One region of the Pelosinus fermentans DSM 17108 genome, then DNA from elsewhere that is predicted to be linked to it. Evidence: riboswitches for the same ligand, from Rfam matches in the RefSeq annotation. Region 1 holds a riboswitch; the other holds the start of a gene.
What was found. Region 1 has a riboswitch for cobalamin ahead of FR7_RS17255 (sirohydrochlorin cobaltochelatase). Riboswitches for the same ligand answer to the same signal wherever they lie in the genome.
Positions count from the first base shown of each region.

Region 2: linked by a shared signal. The riboswitch ahead of ltrA (group II intron reverse transcriptase/maturase) and the one ahead of FR7_RS17255 (sirohydrochlorin cobaltochelatase) in region 1 are both predicted to bind cobalamin.

Region 1 is NZ_AKVN02000001.1:3,705,765-3,717,550, forward strand. Features, by position in the region: gene FR7_RS17220 (ABC transporter ATP-binding protein) at 1-1,142, opposite strand, end outside; gene FR7_RS17225 (FecCD family ABC transporter permease) at 1,139-2,209, opposite strand; gene FR7_RS17230 (ABC transporter substrate-binding protein) at 2,206-3,156, opposite strand; gene FR7_RS17235 (sugar phosphate isomerase/epimerase family protein) at 3,160-4,125, opposite strand; gene FR7_RS17240 (TonB-dependent receptor plug domain-containing protein) at 4,268-6,190, opposite strand; gene FR7_RS17245 (nitrogenase component 1) at 6,222-7,544, opposite strand; cobalamin riboswitch at 7,734-7,916, opposite strand; gene cobO (cob(I)yrinic acid a,c-diamide adenosyltransferase) at 7,990-8,523, opposite strand; gene FR7_RS23560 (hypothetical protein) at 8,625-8,762, opposite strand; gene FR7_RS23565 (hypothetical protein) at 8,771-8,908, opposite strand; gene FR7_RS17255 (sirohydrochlorin cobaltochelatase) at 9,050-9,886, opposite strand; cobalamin riboswitch at 10,075-10,255, opposite strand; gene FR7_RS17260 (ABC transporter substrate-binding protein) at 10,317-11,297, opposite strand; gene FR7_RS23945 (hypothetical protein) at 11,458-11,619, opposite strand.
Region 2 is NZ_AKVN02000001.1:3,605,354-3,617,139, forward strand. Features, by position in the region: gene FR7_RS16735 (nicotinate-nucleotide--dimethylbenzimidazole phosphoribosyltransferase) at 1-604, opposite strand, end outside; gene ltrA (group II intron reverse transcriptase/maturase) at 880-2,289, opposite strand; cobalamin riboswitch at 2,787-2,983, opposite strand; gene cobC (alpha-ribazole phosphatase) at 3,089-3,700, opposite strand; gene cobS (adenosylcobinamide-GDP ribazoletransferase) at 3,719-4,477, opposite strand; gene FR7_RS16755 (iron-containing alcohol dehydrogenase) at 4,778-5,938, shown strand; gene FR7_RS16760 (EutN/CcmL family microcompartment protein) at 6,122-6,424, shown strand; gene FR7_RS16765 (magnesium transporter CorA family protein) at 6,437-7,387, shown strand; gene FR7_RS16770 (DJ-1/PfpI family protein) at 7,468-8,037, shown strand; gene FR7_RS16775 (APC family permease) at 8,356-9,807, shown strand; partial or broken gene FR7_RS24640 (hypothetical protein) at 9,822-9,977, opposite strand; gene FR7_RS16780 (DASS family sodium-coupled anion symporter) at 10,235-11,656, opposite strand; gene FR7_RS16785 (fumarate hydratase) at 11,684-11,786, opposite strand, start outside.

The DNA of each region.
Region 1 (11,786 bases):
AGGAAATCCCGTTTTTCAATTGGTGTATCCTCAATCACAATTAATTTTTTAGCCATAAAAGCAGCTTGTAAATTATCAATATTTTGTTCCCCATAGGTTAAATCTGACAATACCACCCAATCCGCCGCACTGATTTTTTTGCGATTTTCTTGTGCTGACAGTTCATCAATGCTTGAAAAAGGCTGCCCCAGCAGGCAAGGCAGATGAAAGGCTTCTGCTGCATTAGCATCCGCATCACCTGGCTGTATTACACCAAGGGTCAGACGATAGCCCCTTTCATAAAGCAAACGAATAATTTTTTCCCCTGATCCCCCACCGCAAATAATATGAACATTCGTATCTTTATTGGGATTATAATCAGCAGCAGCATAGGTGTGGATATCTAAATTACCAGTTATTTTATTCATAAATACAGCAGCATGCAAACCATAAGCAGCTTGTAAATTTTCTTTGGTAATCACCTTCTCTGGAGGGCCGTCCGCAATCATTGTGTTCTCTGCCAATAGCAGCAGCCGGGAGCAGAATTTAGCTGCTAATTTTAAATCATGCGCTACTATCAATACCGTTTTCCCTTGCTTTGAGATCAATTGACAATAACGAAATATTTCTTCCTGGTAGACCAAATCCAGACTAGCCGTTGGCTCATCTAAAAAAATAAGCGGCGTTTCTTGTGCCAGAACTTTGGCCAATAAAACACGCTGTTTCTCACCGCCTGACATCAAATGGACCGGTTTATCCGCTAATGCTTCTACTCCTGTAAACTCCATATATCGATGGGCTATTGCTTTATCCTCAGCCTGCTCATGCTGCCACCATTTTAGATATGGATAACGCCCAGTTAAAACCACTTCTAAGGCCGTAAAACCAAAACCTACATTTACTTCCTGCTGCATATAGGCAACATGACGAGCCAGTTCCTTATCAGACAAGGTTGTAATGGGGCGGCCTGCTAACTGTACCTCACCTGCAGCTAAAGGCACAAAACCACGCAGAGCAAGGAGCAAGGTACTTTTGCCTGCTCCATTGGGACCAATAATCCCCACAAATTCTCCAGCACTTATACTGCAGGTAATATTCTCCAAAATTGTCTTTCCACCAAGCACAATACTAGTATTACGGGCGGTTATGATTTCCTGTGTCATGAGATTCCTCCAGACTGCTGGGTTTTACGCAGCAGATATAAGAAGTAAGGGGCTCCCAGCAACGCTGTCATAATACCTACACGAATTTCATTAGGAGGAAAAATCATTCGTCCTAAGGTATCACAGAACACTAAGAACAAAGCACCTGCTAAAGCACTGCTTGGCAGCAGCCAGCGATGCTCCGGTCCCACTATAATTCGCATAATATGAGGTACAATTAAACCGACAAAGCCAATGGTACCGCTCACACATACGGCCATCGCCGTCGTAGCAGCAGCCACAAATAATAAAAGCAGGCGTAATGCAACTACAGGCACTCCTACGGATCGAGCTTCTTGCTCGCCTAGTACAAGAACATTCAAATGCCGTGCCAGCAAGCATAAAACAATCAGGCCGATAAGAATTGGACCGACTGCCAGATAAACATGTTCCCAGCGTCGATAGTCCAAGCCCCCTACCACCCAAAACAAATATTCTCGTACCCGATATTCATTCATTAAAGTCAAAATTCCGGATGTTAAAGCCCCCATTAACATACTGACGGCTACTCCTGACAACAATAAGGTCATCACAGGAATTTTTCCCCGTGACATGGATAAAAAAACCGTTGCGCTCACTGCTGCAAGGGCTCCCACTAACGCAAACATCGGCATAATAAATATACTAAAAGACGTAAGACCAAGAGCAATGGCTGAAACAGCTCCAAAAGATGCTCCACTGGAAACACCAATAATTCCCGGATCAGCCAGAGGGTTACCAAATACCCCCTGCATAACAGCTCCCGATACACCTAATGCGGCTCCCACTAACACCCCTACGAGTACCCGGGGCAAACGGATATTCCACACGACAGCCTGAAATTCAGCATTAACCGAGGGGAAATATCCGCTAATCACGGGTACATGCTGTCCAATAATTGCTAGTGTATCTTCCCATGGCACCGTTATGGTCCCCCAAGATATAGAAAACACGATCATACCAAGTAATACGATACTAAGTACCACCATAATCTTCCATGCCTTTTTAGCCCGATTCCCTTGTGTCTTCTTTAGTATTGTTTCTCTCATGGGTTATATTGAGGATAAGCTGCCTTAGCAACGTCCACTACTCCTTGTACAATATATTGTGATGAAGAGCTTAAATGACGATCGGGAACCATAAATAGCTGCTCTTCTTTGATTGCTCTCAGACTTTGAAATGCGGGATCATCTCGTACCCCCGCTTTAAAGTCCTCTACGTTGGTTTTACCATTATAATTCCAAGTTGGCATAATAAAAACATCGGGATTGGCAGCTATAATTTGTTCTTTAGACATCATTTCATTCTTACCAACGCCTACTTTACTTGCCCCATTCACGACACCTGCATATCGGCAGATATCATCAAATAAGCTGCCTTGTCCTCCGATTCCTCCCATTAAGGAGAAAAGGACTACCGTTTTCCGCTCCTCAGAACTGACTTTCTCCAATGATTTTTGGATCGTTCCTAATTGATTCTCCATTTGGGTTACCATTTGCTGTCCCATCTCTTCTTCTCCAACAACATGGGCAATTTCTCCAATCACATGTTTTACGTCCTCAATTGTGCTCGGTGTTCTATATACATAGACAGGAACTCCTGCGTCACGAATGGTTTGAATCAATTCTATAGGCTGCCAGTCAGCAATAAATAATACGTCTGGCTGTAATGCGATAATGGTCTCCGGATTGGCCTTCACCTTTTTTGATACCAATTTAGCCTGTTCACTTACATTGGATATTTCCGGGTCATCTGCCAAATAGGTTAAAGCTAAAATGCGCTCCAAAGGAACCAAGTCCACCAGTATCTCATCTGTCCCCAAAGACAAGGACACAATTCGGCTGGGTTTATGAGGAAGTTTTATTACATGACCTTGAAAATCCTGTACTTCATAGCCTCCTGTTTTAGGTGCATCCTGCTGTTGGTTAGAACTGCAGCCAACAACTAGCAGAAGGCAGCAACTTAAGAGTAAAGCAATAAACGATAATTTTTTCATCCATTAACGCTCCTTATATTGCAAGGCCTGCTGCTGAATCCTGATTTTTTCAGACCAATCATTGATCGATGTATACATAAACTCATGTACTACGTATGTAGGTTGCACACTATTTATAATCTTCTTCACGCAGGGAGAACTAAAGGGTAAATGCTCGTCGATGCGCAGCACATGACTCATGGCAGCTGCCAAAATATCCTCTTGGGGCATAGCTGTGCCTCTACTCTGTTTGATATAATTCCCAGACAAGGAATGATGCAAATGCACACCATGAATATAATGTTTATATTCTTCAAGGTTATCAACTATTTTCAGTACATAATCTACACCATCATCCTGATCCTTTAGTTCTGGATTCGTATTCATCAAATGACCGATATCCAGCATAATCCCTGCCTTGGGATGTTTTACACTATCAAGTAACAACGCTGTAAGTTCTTTATCCTTCAAAGTTAACCCTGGCCACCACAAATTTTCAAATAATAATTCCATATCCCCTGGTATGCTCTGGGCCAGCTCATTAATCACCTCAATCGTAGCTTCAATGATTTGTCGGTCAGAGAAGCTAAACTGCCAATGAAACAACTCTGGAATTCGTGTCTGGCTGACATGAAAGACGACATACTTGGCACCTGCCATTTTAGCAATACGAAGATTCTCACGATAGACATTTAGCCAGCCTTCACGGGTCAAAGCACCGTAACAAGCTTCAATTTGTGCATCACTGCCAAATTGTCTAAGCAGTTCCTCCCTGTCTCCTCGCCAGAAATCCAGCCAGTTCGGCCAAAAACGCAGATGCACCCCCTGTATCCACTGCTTCTTATGGACACGTGGATTCCAAGAATCACAAAACATCATTTCTAAACCATCTAAATGATGATGATTCAAAAAAGCTTCTAAGCATACAGGGTTATTATGAATGAGTTCCAGATCAGATGCATAATTGGATAAATTCACAAGTTGTAACATAGTATAAGTCCTTTACTAAAAGTATAATCATTTTACGAAGGAATTGCTTCTCTTTACTCCCTAACTACAATATAACTATTTTATGTGTAAATGTTTAAAGAGATTATACACTTTTTACACCTTTGCCCCTTGCCCCAAACTGCTAAAATATCGTTTTTAAACCAATCATATAATTTCGTCCGCCACAAGGCTTACCAGCAGCTGTATCATAGTACTTATCAAGTATATTATTTACCGTTAAAAAAGCAGTATTACTCTTATCTAATTTATAATTAAGATTTGCATCCCATAGCCAATAGCTTTTTTCAATAAATTCACTATTGGTTCGTCCCATAACAGCCGTGCCCCTTATATCGGCATTTATTTTCTTAGAGCTATAAGACATACCAATGTTCCATGTTTCATCTGCTATATTTTTATCTCTTACAAAATCACTATCATATTGGGTTTTGTTCCTAACATGTAAATAATTATAACCAATAGAGGTTTTTATTTTAGAGGTAAGTTGCTTAGTTAACTGTAGTTCAAAGCCATCAGCCTTCTGCTTATCAACATTAGAAGGCGTCCAATACTCTATTGCAGGATTTGTACTAACGTTTTTCCAGGCAATTGCATCATTTAGCCTACGAGTAAAAGCTGAAAAATTTCCTTCTAGTGTATTATCAAACTTGTGATTCACACCAATCTCAGCACTCCATCCAGTTTCCGGTTTTAAAGCAGGATTCCCATCATAATGGGTCTCTGGTGATCCTGGATAGTAAGAGTCTGCAGGATCAACTGATGACGGCCAGTATAAATCATCAAAGCGTGGTGTTTGAAAGACCTTGCCCCATGATGCATAATAAGTAGTACGATCACTTTGTTTATAATTTGCTCCTAACTGTGGCGTTGTTTTATTTCCGTATGTATCGCTATTATCATAACGAAGTCCTGGAAGAATACTAAATTTATTTGTTATATTCCATCGATCCTGTAAATAAATCGCTTTTACGGTACTATCTTTACTCTTATAATCACTACTTTCAATCTCATCTTTTCGCCAGTCAATTCCTGCTGTCAACATATTTTGCTCATCAATCTTAGAGTTCAATTGATAATTAAATCCCTTGGTTCTGACATCATGGTCATATCTCTCCCAAGTATTATCCCCTAATCCAACACGATGGTTGGCATTTTGATAAAATTTAATTTGATAATCAGTTTTAGTAGAAAGATTTTCTGTATAAGTGAAATCCCAATTGTGCTGGTTCGTATTTTCATATTTATTCTTTACTTTAGCTTCATTTTGATGATCAAAATTTTCATAAGTAAAACTTAGATTACCATTATTGATCTTCTGATCCAACCGCAGCGTATAAGCTTCTTGGTCACTACCTGTGTACCTATATAATTTATTATTTCCATCTGAATAATCACCCATTTGTCTTTTATCTGCAGTAAAAAACCAACTTAAATTACCTTCTTTGCCCTCATTAATTAATGTATAATTATCACCATTCCAATTCCCGCCTGCTATTTTTACCGTTGTTTGGTTCTTCTCTCCTTTTTTAGTAATAATATTGATTACACCACCAACAGCATCGGCACCATATAAGGCTGATCGGCCGCTTTTTACTATTTCAATACGTTCAATATTTTCGATGCCGATTAAACCTGTTAAATTAGAAGTAGCCATACCAAATCCGCCTATACCATTCGGTAGGTTCATACGTCTACCATCAATCATAACAACCACTTGTTCACTTCCATTAATAAACGCGGCACTAATACTCCCAGGAGTACCGTTAGATCCTATCTGTACTCCCGGGATATGCTGTAGAACTTCTCCTACATTATGATAATTCCCTTTTTCAATCTGCCCTTTTGTGATTACCGTTACATTAGCTGCGACTTCAGATAGTTTTGTAGGTACCCGATTAGCTGTTACCACCAGTTGATCAAAGGAATAACTTTCTGTTTCTTCACTCTCAGTCGCATACGCTCCTGATACTGGCAGCGAGATAAAACCACTTACTATACAGGCATATATCATAGCCTTTTTTTTAATTCCTATGTGTTTATCCACTACTTTCCTCCTACTTATTTTTGTTCTGTCGTTACGTTGCCACTACTTTTTTACATATTTCTATCTTTTTCTGTCCTTGTATATACTGGTTCCATAAGCTCGCAACCATATGACTGGTTCCTTGCAACCCCATAAATGGCCGATTTTTAAGGATCATTTCGTCGTATACAGGTGAAGAGATATGCTGATATGCCACATCTTTCACTGCTTTTTGATGCAGAATCGCTTTTTCTCTACTGCTTGCCATCAGCAATCCGCCTCGTAAGCCGGCCAAGTGTTGTTCTATTTTCTGCTGATCCTTATATGCATCCAACACAATACCAATATATTCAGGATAACTCTGCTTAAAGGGAACGCCATTTTGCAATACGGTTATGATTTTCTTTGCATTCATCCACTCCCCTCGTACTGCCTGAGATATAGAAAAGGCTACGGAGGCAGGGGCAGCAATGAAAATGCTGTCGAACCAGATATTCCCCCAAATCTCTTGCTGCTCTTTATTCATAATGTCATGTTTTTGTTCTAGACCATTCGCTTCTTGTTGAAGAGCTTTTAGTCCAGTACTTTCCCCCGACAGATAATAATCAATCGCTTTTAGCCAGCTCAAGGAACCTTGTATGCCATAAGGGGGCAATAAGGAGACATAGGGCATATCATACTGCTCTTCCAGCAGCTCTGCCAGCTCACGTCCTAGTTCATCATGAACTACAATATTCAGCTGCGCCTGAGTCATATTGGTAATTTCCTGCATCGTACTTCCTGCCCCCGGGCAAGCAATTACCTCATAACCAGCTAAGGTCAGCATACGCCGCAGCTCCTGCAGGTCATGGGCTGCATTATAATAACCAACACTGCATCCTAAAAGATTAACCGTCCTCGGCTTTATAGCAGTACGCAACTGCAGGGGCACCTCACGAAAATAGGCTTTGGCAGCTGCCTGATATCCGGCCCAAAATCCCTCTTCCAAATCATGACGATCCAGGCAAATCACAGGACAATTCAGATCTGCCTGCTTGGCAATCTGCAAAAGATTCTCATTCCGAGTACTGTCAGTACAGCTGTTCGCCAGCAGCACTACAGATGGCTGAGCCGTCTGTTTTATTGATTGTAAAATATGCAGCAAATACTGCTCTGTACCAGAAAATATAGCATCTTTATTCCTTTGGGAACAAAAGAAGCGCATTCTTGCTGTTGGACATTGTTTTTCGATATACTCATGAGCTGAAAAATAACACCACAAGGAACTGTTAAGCACCATTACAGCATCTGGAATACCTGCAAAAAAGGTTGATGCACCTGTCAATCCACAACTATTGCCCTCTTTGCACATATAGGTTGAAAGACTCGTAACCATACACAGTACCTCCCTTTTTTTGCAGTTCTCCAACAATACCCATAAAAAAATCTCTTAACCCAAAAAGGCCAAGAGATTTTACAATAGCATAAAGCAAATAGTAATCCCGACGTATATATACGTCGGGGAAAAATAAGCACAATAAAAAAACTATCGTACAAATCCCCTCCCCATCTCTCGCAGGTTCTAACGGTGATTGCTATATAGGCAGTTCTCCTGACTTAGAATCATTGCTTCCCCATACCTTCCCAAGACCGTTGTCTCAGTGGCATAATCATGGGTTCACTCCTCATTACAGTGGCGGGACCGTGCCGGAATGAAACCGGACTTCCCTATTAAGCCCCAAAGGGCACCTATACCATCCATATGAATTTTTATACGTTATAAGATTCACTTTATAATATCTTTAAAGAATTGTCAAGCAATTCACTGGTAACAAATTCTTTTAAAATTCTATCCCTTTTTGAGCCTTTATGCCCTTTTTATAAGGATGTTTAATCTCTTTCATTTCTGTTACTAAATCCGCTTTATCAATAATCTCAGGGCGGACATCCCGCCCTGTCAGCACAAGATGCAAAGCAGAGGGCTTGTCCTCCAATAATTTTAATACTGCTTCTAGAGATATAACGTCAAACTTAATCGCATAGTTAATTTCATCTAAAATAATCATATCCCACTGGTTTGATACAATTTCTTTTCGAGCCATCGCCAAAGCTTCTTCAGCTGCATGACGATGATCAGCCATAGCATCTTCATTCGCATTGCGAACAAAACCTTCCCCCATCTGACGCATTACAAAATTAGGTCCCAAAGCCTCTGCCGTTTTTAATTCCCCATACTTCCAGCTGCCTTTAATAAACTGTATGATCAGCACTTTGAACCCCTGTCCCCAAGCCCTTAGTCCAAGACCTAAAGCTGCTGTTGTTTTCCCTTTGCCATTTCCTGTATTAACAAGAATTAAGCCATGTCTGTTTTCCATATAAATCCCCCCTCTTTTCTTACTATATCATGTTATTAGCAGTCAATATATACCTTTTTCACTTCAACTGTCGTGAGTTCCGATTAATGCGTTTGTTATTCTTATTTCCATAATGTTAAGTAATAATTTTTGCCACGCACTAAAGCATCCTTCCAGGTCTGGTTGAGTGCAATAAAAACGATTCCCCGCACTTGGACATGCTCTTTCTCTAAATCAACGGCTAAAGTGTCAATCCCCACATGTGACTTTACTCTTCCTCCCCAATAAAACGCAAAGGGAGGAAGCAGGTACCTGCTGAATTGTGCGCCACAGCATTCCACACGCCAGACATACTGCAGCTGTAGCTTCTTTTCATTGTAATGACATTCTTTTTACTGATTGCCATAAGTAAACACCAACTCCTCTAAATCACCTGCACATCCTTTCTTTATTCTTATCAAATACAGATAAAATTTATAGAATAGCTAGATATTTACAAGAAACATCTAGCTATTACTGTTATTTATCTATGCAATTATCTTATTTATTAATGCTTGCACATACCATGTCCGGCTTTTTGACTCATAGCGTCCTTAAGATGCTGCACATACAGATCTTGAATCTTCGTATTTTCTCCTAAGCCATGGAGATAGACATCCACTGTGAAACCTGCCTTTACTAGCTGAGATTTCGCAGAATCTTCCTCATCGCCAGCCATGTCATTATTGACATGATCACCGGCAACCAGCATAAATGGCATCAATGTTACTTTCTTGATATTCCGTTTTTTTAACTTTGCAATCACACTTTCCAGCGGAGGGAACCCTTCTACGGTATATACAAATACATGATTCAGCCCGGCTTCTTCCATCTTCATTTGTAATGCAGCATAAGCTGTATTAGCAGGATGTACGCCTCCATGTCCCATAAACACAATGGCTTCTTGACTTTCCACATTAGGCAATTGTGCCGTCAAAGCCTCAATTGCTTCAACATAATCATCTGGTCTGTCTTCCTGTCCGGTATAATACAGCAAAGGACGGCCGATTACAAGCTTGTCAAATGCTTTTTGGTGCCCATGAATGTACTGTATGACGATTTTTTTGATCTTGTCGAATTCTTCGCCGCCAACCACATGTAAGGGCTGAACATATACTTCTTTGTATCCTTCATCCTCCAGCCTTTGGATTGCTTCTGTTTCTGTATCAATGTGAATACCGTCTCTGGCTGCTAACCTTTTGATAACGATTCGGGATGTAAAGGCTCTGCGTACTTCATATTCGGGAAAATTCGCTTTGATCTTATTCTCCACGCTTTCAATATTGAGTCGTAACCCTTCCTGATAGGTTGTACCAAAACTCACAACTACAATAGCCTTTTTCATCATTAGCCACTCCTTATTTCTTCTTCTCTGCTAGTGAATACATATAAAAAATCTCCTAACCAATTGGTTAAGAGATTGAAGCTTATCATTAAGTAATCTGACTCATTCTATAAAAATTCCAGCCTATGTGCCAGAAAAAATACAACTAACATCTGTACTTAATCCCCTCCCCATCACTCGCAGGTCAATTGGTGATTGTTATATAGGCAGTTCTCCTGACTTAGAATCATCGCTTCCTCAAACCTTCCCAAGATTTTATCTCAGTGGTAAAACTAGGGGAAGCTCCTCATTACAGTGGCGGGACCGCGTCGGCATGTAACCGAACTTCCCTATTAAGCCCTAACGGGCACCTATACCATCCATATGTACTTTTTATCATACCGCTTGTATCGTATAACAAGCGGTATGATTTGTCAATGCAAGAGATTCATTACTGAAATAGCTGTGGATAAAAAGCTTTGGCTAACCATTGAACCGTTTTACCGCTTCTAATTCCTCCATTCATATCATTGAAAGAAAAAATAACAAATCGTCGCTTCTTGATTGCTTCTACCTCCGATAATGCCGGATTCTTTACAAGCATTTGTATTGTCTCTTGGGCTGATGATGCAGCATGTTCATTAATCACAATCACCTCTGGATTGCGTCTTATGATCTCCTGCCAGTCTGTTTTTCCCCAGCTTTTTTCTAAATTTCCAAAAACATTATCACCGCCCGCCAAACGTATTAAATCACTTTCCAGCGATCTTCCTGCAATTAAAACTTGATTCCCTGCCGCTGCATCAATTACCATAAATTTGACCCGTTTATCGATAATATCAGTTTTTTCTTTAACTAGCTGAATCTCATTTTTTATATTTTTAATGAGATCCTGTGCTTTTGCTTCAACATGAAAAATTTTTCCGATATTGTTAATATCATTATACACTTCCTGAACCGTTGCATGCTCCTTAAGTCCCCCTTGGGTGATATAGGACTTAATATTTTGCTTTTCCAGAACATCCACAGTACCAATCCACTTATCCTCAAAGGCATCATTATAGCCATAAATAAAATCCGGTTTTACTGCTAATAAGGTATCCTTTGAAGGATACCTATCCGATAGGACTTGAATTTTGTTATATTGTTCCTTGTATTCAGCCTGAATTTCACCGTCCATATGGGCTGCTCCTACTATTTTGTCCGAAAGACCCAGAGCCAGCATAATCTCAGTGGCATGCTGGTTCAAAGTAACTACTCGCTGAGGAACAGTTACAAATTCAATCACACGTTTATGATTGTTTATCATAACCCTCCCTTGTTGTTCTTTAGAACCATCATTCGTAACTTGTTTATTTATGCAGCCGATTAATAAAAATGATACCAGCACTAGCATCGCCAAAAACAGATACTGTTTTTTTGTTATACTCATCATTTCCTCCTAAAACAAATTTAATTTGGTATTCATAACTCCACTTTTAAATATAAAGGCTTACTGTCCTTAAATGAAAATCCTCCAGCAACAAGAGCCGGAGGATTCACCAAACATTTCCTCACAATCTTTAGCCCAGGCTAGTACTATATGCTTACTTTTAAGACAAAACAGCCATGTCCCAGAACCATTGTGTCTTTGTAATATCCTTCGTTCGTATTTCCTTTTTAGTCTTTTGATTGTCTTGTTTAATTGCAAAACCTTTCTTATATTGCTGCTGTATCCCCATAAGTTCTCTTGCCATTTCACTTGTTAATTCCATTTTATATACCTCCAAAGGATTTATGATTTTTTCATTTTTTCAATGTAAAAATGGATCTCTCTTATAATCATCTTTAGCCATAAAGAGATGATTATAAGAGAAATCCATTATGCTTAACTATTTTAAGTAAAAGACAACCCAAAATAGCCTATAAAGTAGACGCCTCA
Region 2 (11,786 bases), 100 kb from region 1:
CTACTATATTTCGCTTATGCTTTAAAAATTCGCTGCTGCTCAATCCAGCTCCATAGCCAACAATGAATTCCGGCGGCATTCCTGTAAGAGCATGTAAAACAGCCGACGAGGTTGTCGTATTGCCAATCCCCATTTCACCAAAAGAGAAGATATTCACTCCTTCCCGCTGAATAAGGTCTGCTACTACTTCTTTTCCAACCGCCCAAGCCCGATCAAATTCTTCTTGTGTCATAGCCTCTTCTTTCATAAAATTTTTCGTTCCAAAGGCTACTTTATGATGAATACCAGCTTCTTTCTCGTTATTAATACCAATATCAATGACGCTGTAAGGTATTTGATTACATTGGCAAAAACAGCTTATCGTCGCTCTGCCGTCTGCCATATTCTTGGCTTGCAGATAGGTAATTTCCCCAGGGTAATTGACAACACCTTCTTCAATAATTCCATTATCAGCTGCAAAGATGATATGATGCGGTTTCATCTCCGAGTGAATTTCTCCCCATGCCATTATTACTTTCTTGAGGTGTTTTTCTAATTTTCCCAAACTCTGAGGTGGTTTCGCCGCCCCATTCAGCAATTCATCCACTCTGGCTTCCAAATCCATATCTGCCCCTCCTAAAATTATAATAGATAAGAAAAGCGTTAACACATTCTTTGAAACATATAAAACAGAATCGAACCGCAGAGGCGCAGAGAACACTGAGAAAAGATAGATATTTAATTTTTTCTCTGTGTCCTCCGCGGATCTCTGTGCCCTCTGTGTTCAACGTTTCCTCCAATCGCTGATATTAAAAATCGAGTAAGAGGCTACCCATTAGTTGAGTAGCCGACTTCTCACACCACCGTACGTACCGTTCGGTATACGGCGGTTCAACAGAATTAGTGTACTAGTGAATACCTTTCACTTATGGTGATGAAGCCGATTTTCCTGAGGTATTCATTGGTTAACGTCCGAGAAAGGATTGGGCTATTGGCTGTGTGCCAGTAGCTCTTTCTTGTATTGGCGTATTCCCACGCTTTGCGGTTATCTATGCCATGAGCAACAAGATTATCGTGCTTCGTCCCAATTTTCTTCCATTGCTTCCACAAGCACATTCGAATCCTTCTTCTCAGCCATTCATCCAATGCTTTAGCTAGGGTTTTCATATCAGCCATTCCAAAGTAGTTCATCCAGCCCACAATGCACTGCCGGAGCTTTTCCGCTCTTTGCTCCATGCTCATAGCATTGCTTCGTCCTGTTATTTCCTTCAGCTTTTGCTTGAATTTCTTTACAGGCTTAGGGTGAACTCTAATTCCTAATCCACCTTTTTTGTGATAGAACGAAAAACCTAGAAATTTCAGCTTCCACGGCCTGTCTACTGTACTCTTTTCTTGATTGACTTTGAGCCTTAATTTTTGCTCAAGAAATCGCGTGATACTTGCCATGACCCGTTCTGCCGCTTTCCGGCTTTTGACGTAAATATTCTGATCATCAGCATAACGACAGAATTTTAAGCCCCGTCTCGTGAGTTCAGTGTCCAGTTCATTCAGCATGACGTTACTCAGAAGTGGAGAAAGATTGCCCCCTTGAGGACAGCCTTCCTCGCTCTCCTGTACCACGCCATTTATCATGACTCCTGATTTCAGATATTTGCGTATCAGCGACAGCACTCGGCTATCTTCGATGGTTTCTGAAAGCAAGCGCATGAGTTTATCGTGATTTACGGTATCAAAATACTTTGCCAAGTCGATATCAACTGTCCAGGTGTATCCTGCCTCGATATATTCCTTGCATTTTACTACCGCTTGTTTTGCACTTCTGCCGGGTCTAAACCCGTAGCTATTTGCCGAAAACTGCATTTCATAGATTGGGGTTAATATTTGAGCTATAGCTTGTTGTATCACTCTGTCAACTACAGTAGGTATACCAAGTAGCCTTTTCCCCCCGTCCGGTTTCGGTATTTCTATCCGTCTGACCGGCTCGGGCTTATAGGTCCCTTCTAGTATGGATTGCCTGAGTTGGTTGCCGTTTTGTTTCAGGAATTGTAAAAGTTCATTTACTGTCATTCCGTCGACTCCATGGCTTCCTTTGTTACCCTTCACTCGCTTATAAGCAAGATTCATGTTATCTCGGTGAAGGATTTTCTCCAGCAATCCACCGGCGTATTCATTGTCACCGTTTCTTCCTCTTTCGGGCATGGGAGAAATGCTCGGCACTCCTACATTACCTCTGAGTTCCACTCTTGTCTCCTGTAGGCAGCCTTCTTTGTGAAGTTGTCTGCTTTCTACGCATTTCTTCGTACCTTTCAAAATTCGGAAACCTCCTATTGTTCGGTCCTTCCCAGAGCGTATATAGCCGCTCTGGTAGTATGACCTCTGCTGACTTCTGACAGCTCAGTCGTACATTACTGCACGGGTTGCCGTTTTCAAATTCATATCCACAGCTTGACTGTCAGATCTCCCCAGGTAAGAACGCTTACTTTCACTCCACCTATCTGCTACATTTACATCGCCCGCTTCGGATAGTTTAGGGCTTCGTTTTGTGCGGCAAACTCACCCAGCTGACATATGCCTTGTATGTAGTTCGTCTTCCTCAGACCGGAGTTTTGCCGCCGACTTCCTTCAGATTCCACCTCGCGATGGACACCCTTGTCTTAGGCTAACGGTTGGCACTATCAACCCCCGTATTGGACTTTCACCAACTAGTAAGCGCCCATGCTGGGCACACCACAAAAATACCTAGCCCAAAAGGCTAGGTATTTTATATAAAAATCCCATCCTTCTGGCATTACCCCTTACGCGAGGGTAGATGACAGCCATAACAGGCAGGTCTCCTGACTTACGGATCTTTAAAATTCCTGCGCCTTCCTGGTTTCCCAGTGGCATTTGCAGGACTTTCTCCCCGATTACAGTGGCGCGACCGCGTCGTTTAAGGAATATGCTTCCCTTCCGAACTTCCCTATTCTCCTCTAGTTAAAGAGGCACCTGTTTGGTGGCAATTTATTCTGTTATCACAATAGTACTACAGTTTATCTCATTCTCCTATCCACTATTCGCAGATGAGCAATATAATCAAGTAGTTCGTTAAAAAAATCCCATTTAGCCTGTATCAAATATCTTTGACGTGCCAAGTGTCATTCACTAACGCTACTACTGCTCGATTATCAATATAATCAATTATATTGATTGCGGAGCTATCCTGTCGCATAGACCACATTTTATCTAAACCGATTCCCAATGCAGCACAAAGCAGTACTCTCATCGTTCCCCCATGGGAAACAAGCACAATGGTCTGCTCTTGATGCTTTTTGACACACTCTTGCAGTGCGTGAGTTACACGTTGTTTAACAACCTGAAAGCTTTCCCCTTGAGGCGGACCGATTTCACCTGGCTTAGAATACATTGCAGTTAAGATTTCTGACCAATCTGCCATAATTTCTTGATAGGTAAGTCCTTCCCAAATGCCAAAATTAATTTCACGAAACTCCGGCTTGGTTATAACGGGCAATTCATGATACTTGGCAATAGCCTCAGCAGTCTGCTGTGCCCGCAATAAATCGCTGCTATAGATTGCGCTTATTTTTTCCTTCGCTAAGCGTTTTGCTACTAAATTTCCTTGTTTTATTCCTCTTTCATTTAATGAAATATCGCTATGCCCTTGATATTTCCCCTCTTGATTCCAGGAAGTCTGACCGTGACGCACAAAAATTACCCGAGTCAAAGAATCACCTTCTTTCCGCTATGAATAAATAATGAATACCAACAAGGTAACAATTTCCGTCAGTTCAATCGTCGCCCCATATACATCCCCTGTTAAACCGCCGAGACGTTTACTGACATATTCAGAAAGAAGAAACGCAAAACCTATACCGATAACTCCACTTACGATTACAATTTTACCCAAAGGAATTAGCAGCAATGCTGCTAATATTCCGGCCACATAAAGGGTATACTTATGTGAAGATTGATAAAATGCCTTTCCTAGCCCTTCCGGCCTGGCATAAGGATAGAATGTAATCGGAATGACAACGGCTGTCCGTCCTACAATCGGCATAACTAAAACGGCTAAGGGTAACAACTTAGGATCCATATCCATAAGCAAAGAATATTTTACAAAGATTAACAGACAAAAAGACATTGCACCAAAAGCACCGACTCTGCTGTCTTTCATAATCTCTAACATTTTTTCACGAGGTTTTCCTGAAAAAACACCGTCAATGGTGTCCATTAACCCATCACAGTGTAAACCCCCGGTCAATATGATTTCAAACAAAATCAATCCGATTGCCAGAAGGTGCATCGGTATTTTTACTCCCAAAAGCCCTTGCGCTCCATATACAATCCCAGCTAAAATCAAACCAATAATCCCGCCAATAAGCGGGAAATATTTAACACTCTGACTAAAGCTATTTGGCGACCATTGGGTTTGTGCTTTGATTGGAATTCGTGTCAAAAATTGAAACCCGGTAATAAAATCGCCAATCACATTTCCAAACAAACTTTTTGCCTCCCTCATACCTTGCTGCACTTTCCATATAATAATCATTCCGTAACGTGAAGTTTCTTTCCTTCTTACATTTAGACATTTAGCAATTTTTTTTCGTAAGATGTTAATAAAATTCCATAGTCTGATTTACTCTTACAACTGGCAAAGTAAAATCATATATAGGTTCTCCTTTGTTATCTTGTATTGATTTATTGCTCAATCACCAAAACTAGCCATAATAACCCTTGCTGAAATAAAATAGCAATGTTATGGTTATTTTAACTACGCTGATATAAGGAGGTTAAGAAAAATATGAACAAAAAAGTCATTGAATATTTTATGACACCTATAAGTATTTTAGGCGTTGGCTGCTTGGATCAAATCGTAAACTATATAAAGCCTATGGCATTTCGCAAGGCTCTTATTGTAAGCGATAAAATACTAGTGGAAATGAAATTAATTGATAAATTAACAGATGTTTTAAAAAGTGCGGGTGTATTTTACATCATCCATGATGATGTTTCCCCTAATCCAACAATCCCGCAAGTAGATTATGGCTTAAAATTGTTTCAGGATAATGGTTGTGATTTTCTGATTTCCTTTGGCGGAGGTTCACCTCATGACTGCGCTAAAGCCATTGCTTTACTCGCAACCAATGGAGGGGAGATCAAGAACTATGTAGGACTTAATAAATCCAAAAAGACCTCTGCTCCTTTAATTGCCATCAATACAACTGCCGGCACGGGCAGCGAATTGACTCGGTTTTGTGTAATTACGGATGAAAAAAATCACATTAAAATGACAATTACCGATTGGCATGTAACACCGATTATCGCCGTAAATGATGCAGAACTTATGTTAGGAATGCCGCCCGGTCTTACTGCTGCTACAGGAATGGATGCATTGACTCATGCGATTGAAGCCTATGTATCTACCAATGCCACCCCTGTCACAGATTGTAAAGCTCTAAAAGCCATTGAACTGATTGCGGGTTATCTTAAAACTGCCTTTTCAAATGGCAGTGATATACATGCAAGAGAAATGATGGTTTACGCCGAATATTTAGCTGGAATTGCCTTTAATAATGCCAGCTTAGGCTATGTACATGCTCTAGCACACCAACTAGGCGGAATGTATAACTTGCCCCATGGTTTAGCCAATTCGATCATGCTGCCTTATGTTGTCGACTATAATCGCCATGCTGTACCTCATCACTATGCTGCCATTGCCCGTGCTTTAGGTAAGGATACTAAAGATCTATCAGACGAAGCTGCGGCTTTGCTGGCAGTAGCTGCAATTAAAGAACTAATTCAGGATCTTAAGATCCCTAAGACCCTTTCTGAAGTACGGGGATTTAATGAAAAAGATATTCCAACTCTTGCAGCAAACGCTCTCAAAGACATTTGCTGCGTAACCAATCCTCGCCAAGGTCCTCAGGAGGAAATCGAAGGCATCTTTAGATCCGCCATCTAAGGAAAATACAAAACTTATACTTGTAAAATATCATTTCCAAGATAATCCCTTTTATGTTTAATTTGCAAAACAATAATATTCCATGGTGACACAAAATAATACAAAGGGAATTGTAATCTTTTATCCAATAAAGACAATAGATAAGGAAAAGACTAAACCGAAAAAGGATTGGGAGGAAATTTTATGTGGCTTGGCAAAGTGGTAGGAACCGTTGTGGCCCCGACTAAAAATGAAAGTTTAATCGGCAATAAGTTATTAGTGGTTCAACCCTTAAATTTAGACGGAATGAACACCATCAGCCTGCAAGTTGCAGTCGATACTGTAGGAGCAGGCAATAGCGATACGGTGTTAGTATCTACTGGAAGCTCTGCACGGCGGGTAATGAACAACGACAATAGTGCTGTTGACGCAGCCATTGTCGGAATTGTAGAAAATATCGATTTAGAAGGTATTTCTAAGGCACAATATTGGGTGCAAAAAGGCTAATAGGAGAAGAATATGCTGACAACCTACAAAACATTGCAAGACAAGCTCCAGGAAGTTTCATGGGACCCTTCTGAAAAGGGAGTTTGGATAAAGCTCATCGACCCAACAGTAGAAGAGATCTTACAACTGTCAGCTGCCGCTCAAATCCCTGAATACTTTTTTCGCTTTGCAATCGATGAAGATGACTGTCCTAGAATCATCTTAGGACAAAACTGTATTCTTGCTATTATTCACGTACCCCTTTCTCTCGGCGAGGATCGTTATGAAACATCCCCTCTCAGCATTATACTAACTCCGCATACAACGATCACCATCAGTGATCATTTAGTCCAAGTGCTCCCTGAACATAACGATCGAAGCCGTTTCTTATTTGACACTGCCAGGAGAACCCAATTTTTCTTTCAAATATTGTATCATGCAGATACAGTTTTTTTGAAGTACATACGCCAAATCCGCAGACGGACAGATGAAATTGAACTTAACTTACGCAAATCAACAACAAATGAAGAAGTCTTTCAGCTCCTTGACCTGGAAAAAGGACTCACTTATTTTACCGCTGCTTTGCGCGGCAATGTAATTGTGGCTGAGACAATACTTCGTATGCGCTCAGACCCACAAATGCGCCCTTTACTGCAAATGCATGAAGAGGATGAAGACGTCTTAGAAAGCGTTATTATTGAAAATAAACGGGCCTTAGAACTCGTACAGACCTATAGTGAAATTCTAAGCAGTATGATGGATGCCTTTTCTTCTGTCATCAATAACAATCTAAATCATATTATGAAATTCTTGGCTTCCGCAACCATATTGATCTCCATTCCAACGATGATTTCAAGCTTTTGGAGTATGACCGTTCCTGTACCTGGAAACGATACAGCGATAGGTTTTTGGCTCGTTTTATTTTTTGCCCTTACTACCAGCTGCTGCGTTGGTCTTTATCTTAGAAAAAAAGGTATACTTTAATCATTAGGGGATGATGCATGCAGGAAAGATAGCTTAGGATCTAGAAATCCTACGGTAATCAAAAAGGAGGTTTTACAATCATGACAAAAAAGATCTTATTGTTAACGGGTGACTGTGCAGAAGACTATGAAGTGAAAGTACCTCAACAAGCATTAATGATGCTAGGCTATCAAGTAGATGTCGCCGCTCCAAACAAAAAAGCAGGTGACACATTACAGCTAGTCGTACATGATTTTGTAAATCTAGATACCTATATCGAATTAACTGGTCATCGTATCCCCGTAGATATAGCAACCGTCGATGTAAATCCCGATGATTATATAGGTCTTGTCATTCCAGGCGGACGGGCACCTGAATATATTAGAATGTATGATGAAAGCATTGCCATCGTTCAAGCATTTTTCACAGCAGACAAACCTGTTGCCGCTGTTTGCCACGGCACCCAGCTTCTCGCTGCTGCTGGTGTATTATCGGATCGCAATGTTACCTCGTACCCTGCCTGCTCTGCAGAATGCCGCCTGGCTGGAGCCACTTGGCAAGATCAGCCCGTTGTCACCTGCGGCAAATTAGTCACCGCTCAAGCATGGCCCAATCATCCTGCTTGGCTCAAAGCTTTTGTTGACTTGTTAGGTGCTCAGATTACAATTTAATTCAGTTGAAGGTATCAGCAGCATGCTGATACCTTCTTTTTTAAAATTTTATAATTTTTATCCATTAAATACGTCCACATATAGGACGTATTTTCCACATACAGTGTACTATTACTGAAAATATTACTTTAATCTAATCTTTTTGCAATTCATATTTGTTATAATTGTTTTACTATAAAAAACTTGAGTTTCCTTCCACAAGCTCAAATCATTCTAATGCAATCAGTCCTAATCTTAAGGCTGATTGCCTCCTTTCTAAAAGAATGATAGAATAAATTGTCTTCTCAGAGAAGACAATTTGAAAGGAGAGATTTATCTATGGCTCAGGACGGGGTAAAAAAACTAAGGTGGTATAATCTTGCTCTTATGGGTTTTATCATGGTTTGGGGTTTTGGCAATGTAGTTAATAACTATGCCAATCAAGGACTCACAGTTATCGTTTCATGGATACTCATCATTGGACTTTATTTTGTTCCCTACGTGTTAATGGTCGGTGAAATGGGTTCTACCTTTAAAGATGGAAAAGCAGGTGTCAGTACCTGGATTCGCTCAACCACAGGTCCTTTACTTGCTTATTTCGCTGGCTGGACCTATTGGGCGGTGCATGTACCGTATCTTGCACAAAAACCACAAGCAGCATTAGTAGCCCTAGGCTGGGGCATCTTTCAAGATGGAAAGTTTATCAAGGCATTTAGCCCCATGACTTTACAACTTATGACATTAGCAATCTTTCTATTTTTCCTCTGGGTTGCATCCAGGGGGATTACATCATTAAAACGCATCGGAACTGTTGCAGGTCTCTCCATGTTGGTAATGTCTTTCTTATATGTAATTTTAATGATTGCGGCACCAGCTATTCGAGGTGCTGCTGTAGCAACCACAGACCTAAGTTATCATACATTTATTCCCAACTTTGACTTTACTTACTTTACTACGATTTCCATGCTAGTGTTTGCAGTTGGCGGGGCTGAAAAGATATCTCCTTACGTAAATAATACGAATAATCCTACTAAAGAGTTTCCCCGTGGAATGATTATTGTTGCTGTTTTAGTAGCTCTTTCTGCATTGTTAGGTTCTGTCGCCATGGGTATGATGTTTGATGCCAACAACATACCCAAAGATTTAAAAATGAATGGCCAATATTATGCTTTCCAAATGCTGGGACAATATTATGGGGTAGGTAATTTTCTCCTTATCTTGTATGCAATTGCCAGTGCTCTCGGTCAGCTTTCTGCTCTCGTATTTTCGATCGATGCTCCACTTAAAGTATTACTGGCAGAAGGTGACTCTAAGTATATCCCAGCTATTTTGACCAAAACCAACAAATACGATGCCCCCATCAACGGATATAAATTAACTGCCATACTTGTCGGAATCATGATTATTATTCCAGCCTTAGGAATCGGTGATATGAATTCTTTATACAATTGGCTACTCGACTTAAATTCCATAGTCATGCCTTTGCGCTACTTGTGGGTGTTTGTTGCCTATATGGCACTACGCCGTCTTGTTGGAAAATTCAATTCTGAATACAAATTTATCCAAAACTCCAGGCTTGCAATCACGATTGGCTTGTGGTGTTTCCTCTTTACCGCTTTCGCCTGTATCATGGGTATGTTCCCGAAAGGCGTGCAGCTTTATACCTCACAATGGTATTTCCAATTGTCCCTTAATTTATTGACACCTTTTGTTCTTTTAGGCTTAGGGTTCATACTGCCTTCAATCGCTAAATGGAATAATCGGAAAGATACTAAGACAATTTCAAACTAAAAATAAAGAAGCTGTTATGGTTTGGTGGCAGCCCCTTGGGTGCTTAGATATACGCCGGAAATAATCCACAAGCCGTCCATAATCTCACTCCGCCCTAGAGGTTCCCCAAAAAATACAACGCCAAAAATCATTCCCGCAATCGGAACGATATTAAAGAAGATCGACGCTTTGCTGGGTCCTACAACTTAAACTCCGTTATTCCACCAAGTCATCGCCAAAATTCCACCACTAATGGCCATGGATGCTACTCCGCTTACGATTATCTAAATCCGACATACAATAATGCATCTTTATAAGATGTAAGCAAATTCTTCTCTTTCAGGAAACGCTGCGTCAAAACCAGAAAGAGGCCGTCTGGAGAAAAGCATTCCCTCCAGACGGCCTCTTTTATTATCTATACGGCCATGCCCTAGACTTATGAGAGCAGTTAGATAATCCCTAAAAGCTTCCACCATCCGTATCCTATCGTCATTGTAACGACGAAACAGACAATCGCTATTACAGCACCTACAATCCACCAAGTCTTAACGGTGTTATAGCCTGCACCAAAGATGATGGGGGCCGCTCCCCCTCCATAATGCGTCAGGGATCCGCCATATGAATTCGTCCCTGCCAATACCAAGGCCAATGACATCGGTTCGATACCCGCAACCTTACCAACAGTAAGCAGAACCGGCAACATAGCAACCGCATACGAACTAGCCGATGCAAAGAAATATCGGATAACTATGCTGAAAAAACCGATAATAACCAAAGCAAGAAAAGGATTATTGCCAAAATTGATATTATCCTTAATAACATCTGCAAGCCATGGGAAAAACTTGGCTTTGTCAAGCGCACTAGCAAGTCCTATGATGCCGCCAAACCAAATCAGCGTGTTCCATGCTCCCTTATTGTCCAAAAATTCATCCCAGCCAATAACACCAAGCAAGAAACATAAGCTCATGCTGACAATGGCGACAGCCGTTTCATTGATGACAAGTTTGATGCCGAAAAGGCCAAAAACAGAGGGAAGCGCCCATCCTAAAAGAGCGAAGATAAATATCCCCACCAAAATTTTTTCTTTTTTTTGCATCGGGCCTAAATCCCTAAGGCCTTCTTCAACAAGCTTTTTATTATCAATTTTAGTGAGTTCCGGCTTATCCATATAATAGCCAATCAGGGGAACTAAAACCAGTAGTACCAGTCCAGGTACCAGCATAGCCACAGCCCACAAGCCCCAATCAAGCTGCACCCCTAAAATTTTCTTACTAAATTCGATCATAAGAAGATTGGGCGCCATGGCCGTAGCAAACATAAAACTGGTAACCTTCATAACAAAATAGATATTTAACATCAAATAAGAACCAGCTTTTTTTGCTGTTGCTCCCGGTTCAGAACCTATGGTTTTTACCACTGAAAGGATGATCGGAAATACAATCCCTCCGCTACGTGCTGTATTCGAAGGTGTGATAGGCGATATCACAAGATCCAAAAGGGCAGTAACATAGCCGAGCCGCAGCGTCGTATTCCCGAAGGAGCGGGTCATGCTGTAAGCAATACGTCTTCCAAGACCTGTTTTTATAAAGGCAACACCAAAACCAAAAGCTGAAAACACCAGCCATACAGTTGTCGAAGCATATCCAGCGAGAATAATGCTCACATTGTTCAAAAATAGACCTGCAGCCCCAACGGTTGATAGAAGAACCAAAGCTTCTGAGAACGGCTTTAAAATCAGCCCCACAATTGCTGATAAATAAAATCCAAAAAGACGCCATGCACTCACTGTCAAACCTTCCGGTGGTGTAATAAACCATATAGCAAGAGGTATAATTACCATGGGAATAACTCGCCAAGCTCCATTTTTCATTTTATTCCTCCCCACTCAATCTGTCCGTTAAAATTCACAGAATGCCTTCCGCGGACCCACACAACATTCTGTTCGCAAAGAAACAACCCTCCAGCCACTAGCCCGTTGCATACCAATTTTTACAAACGTA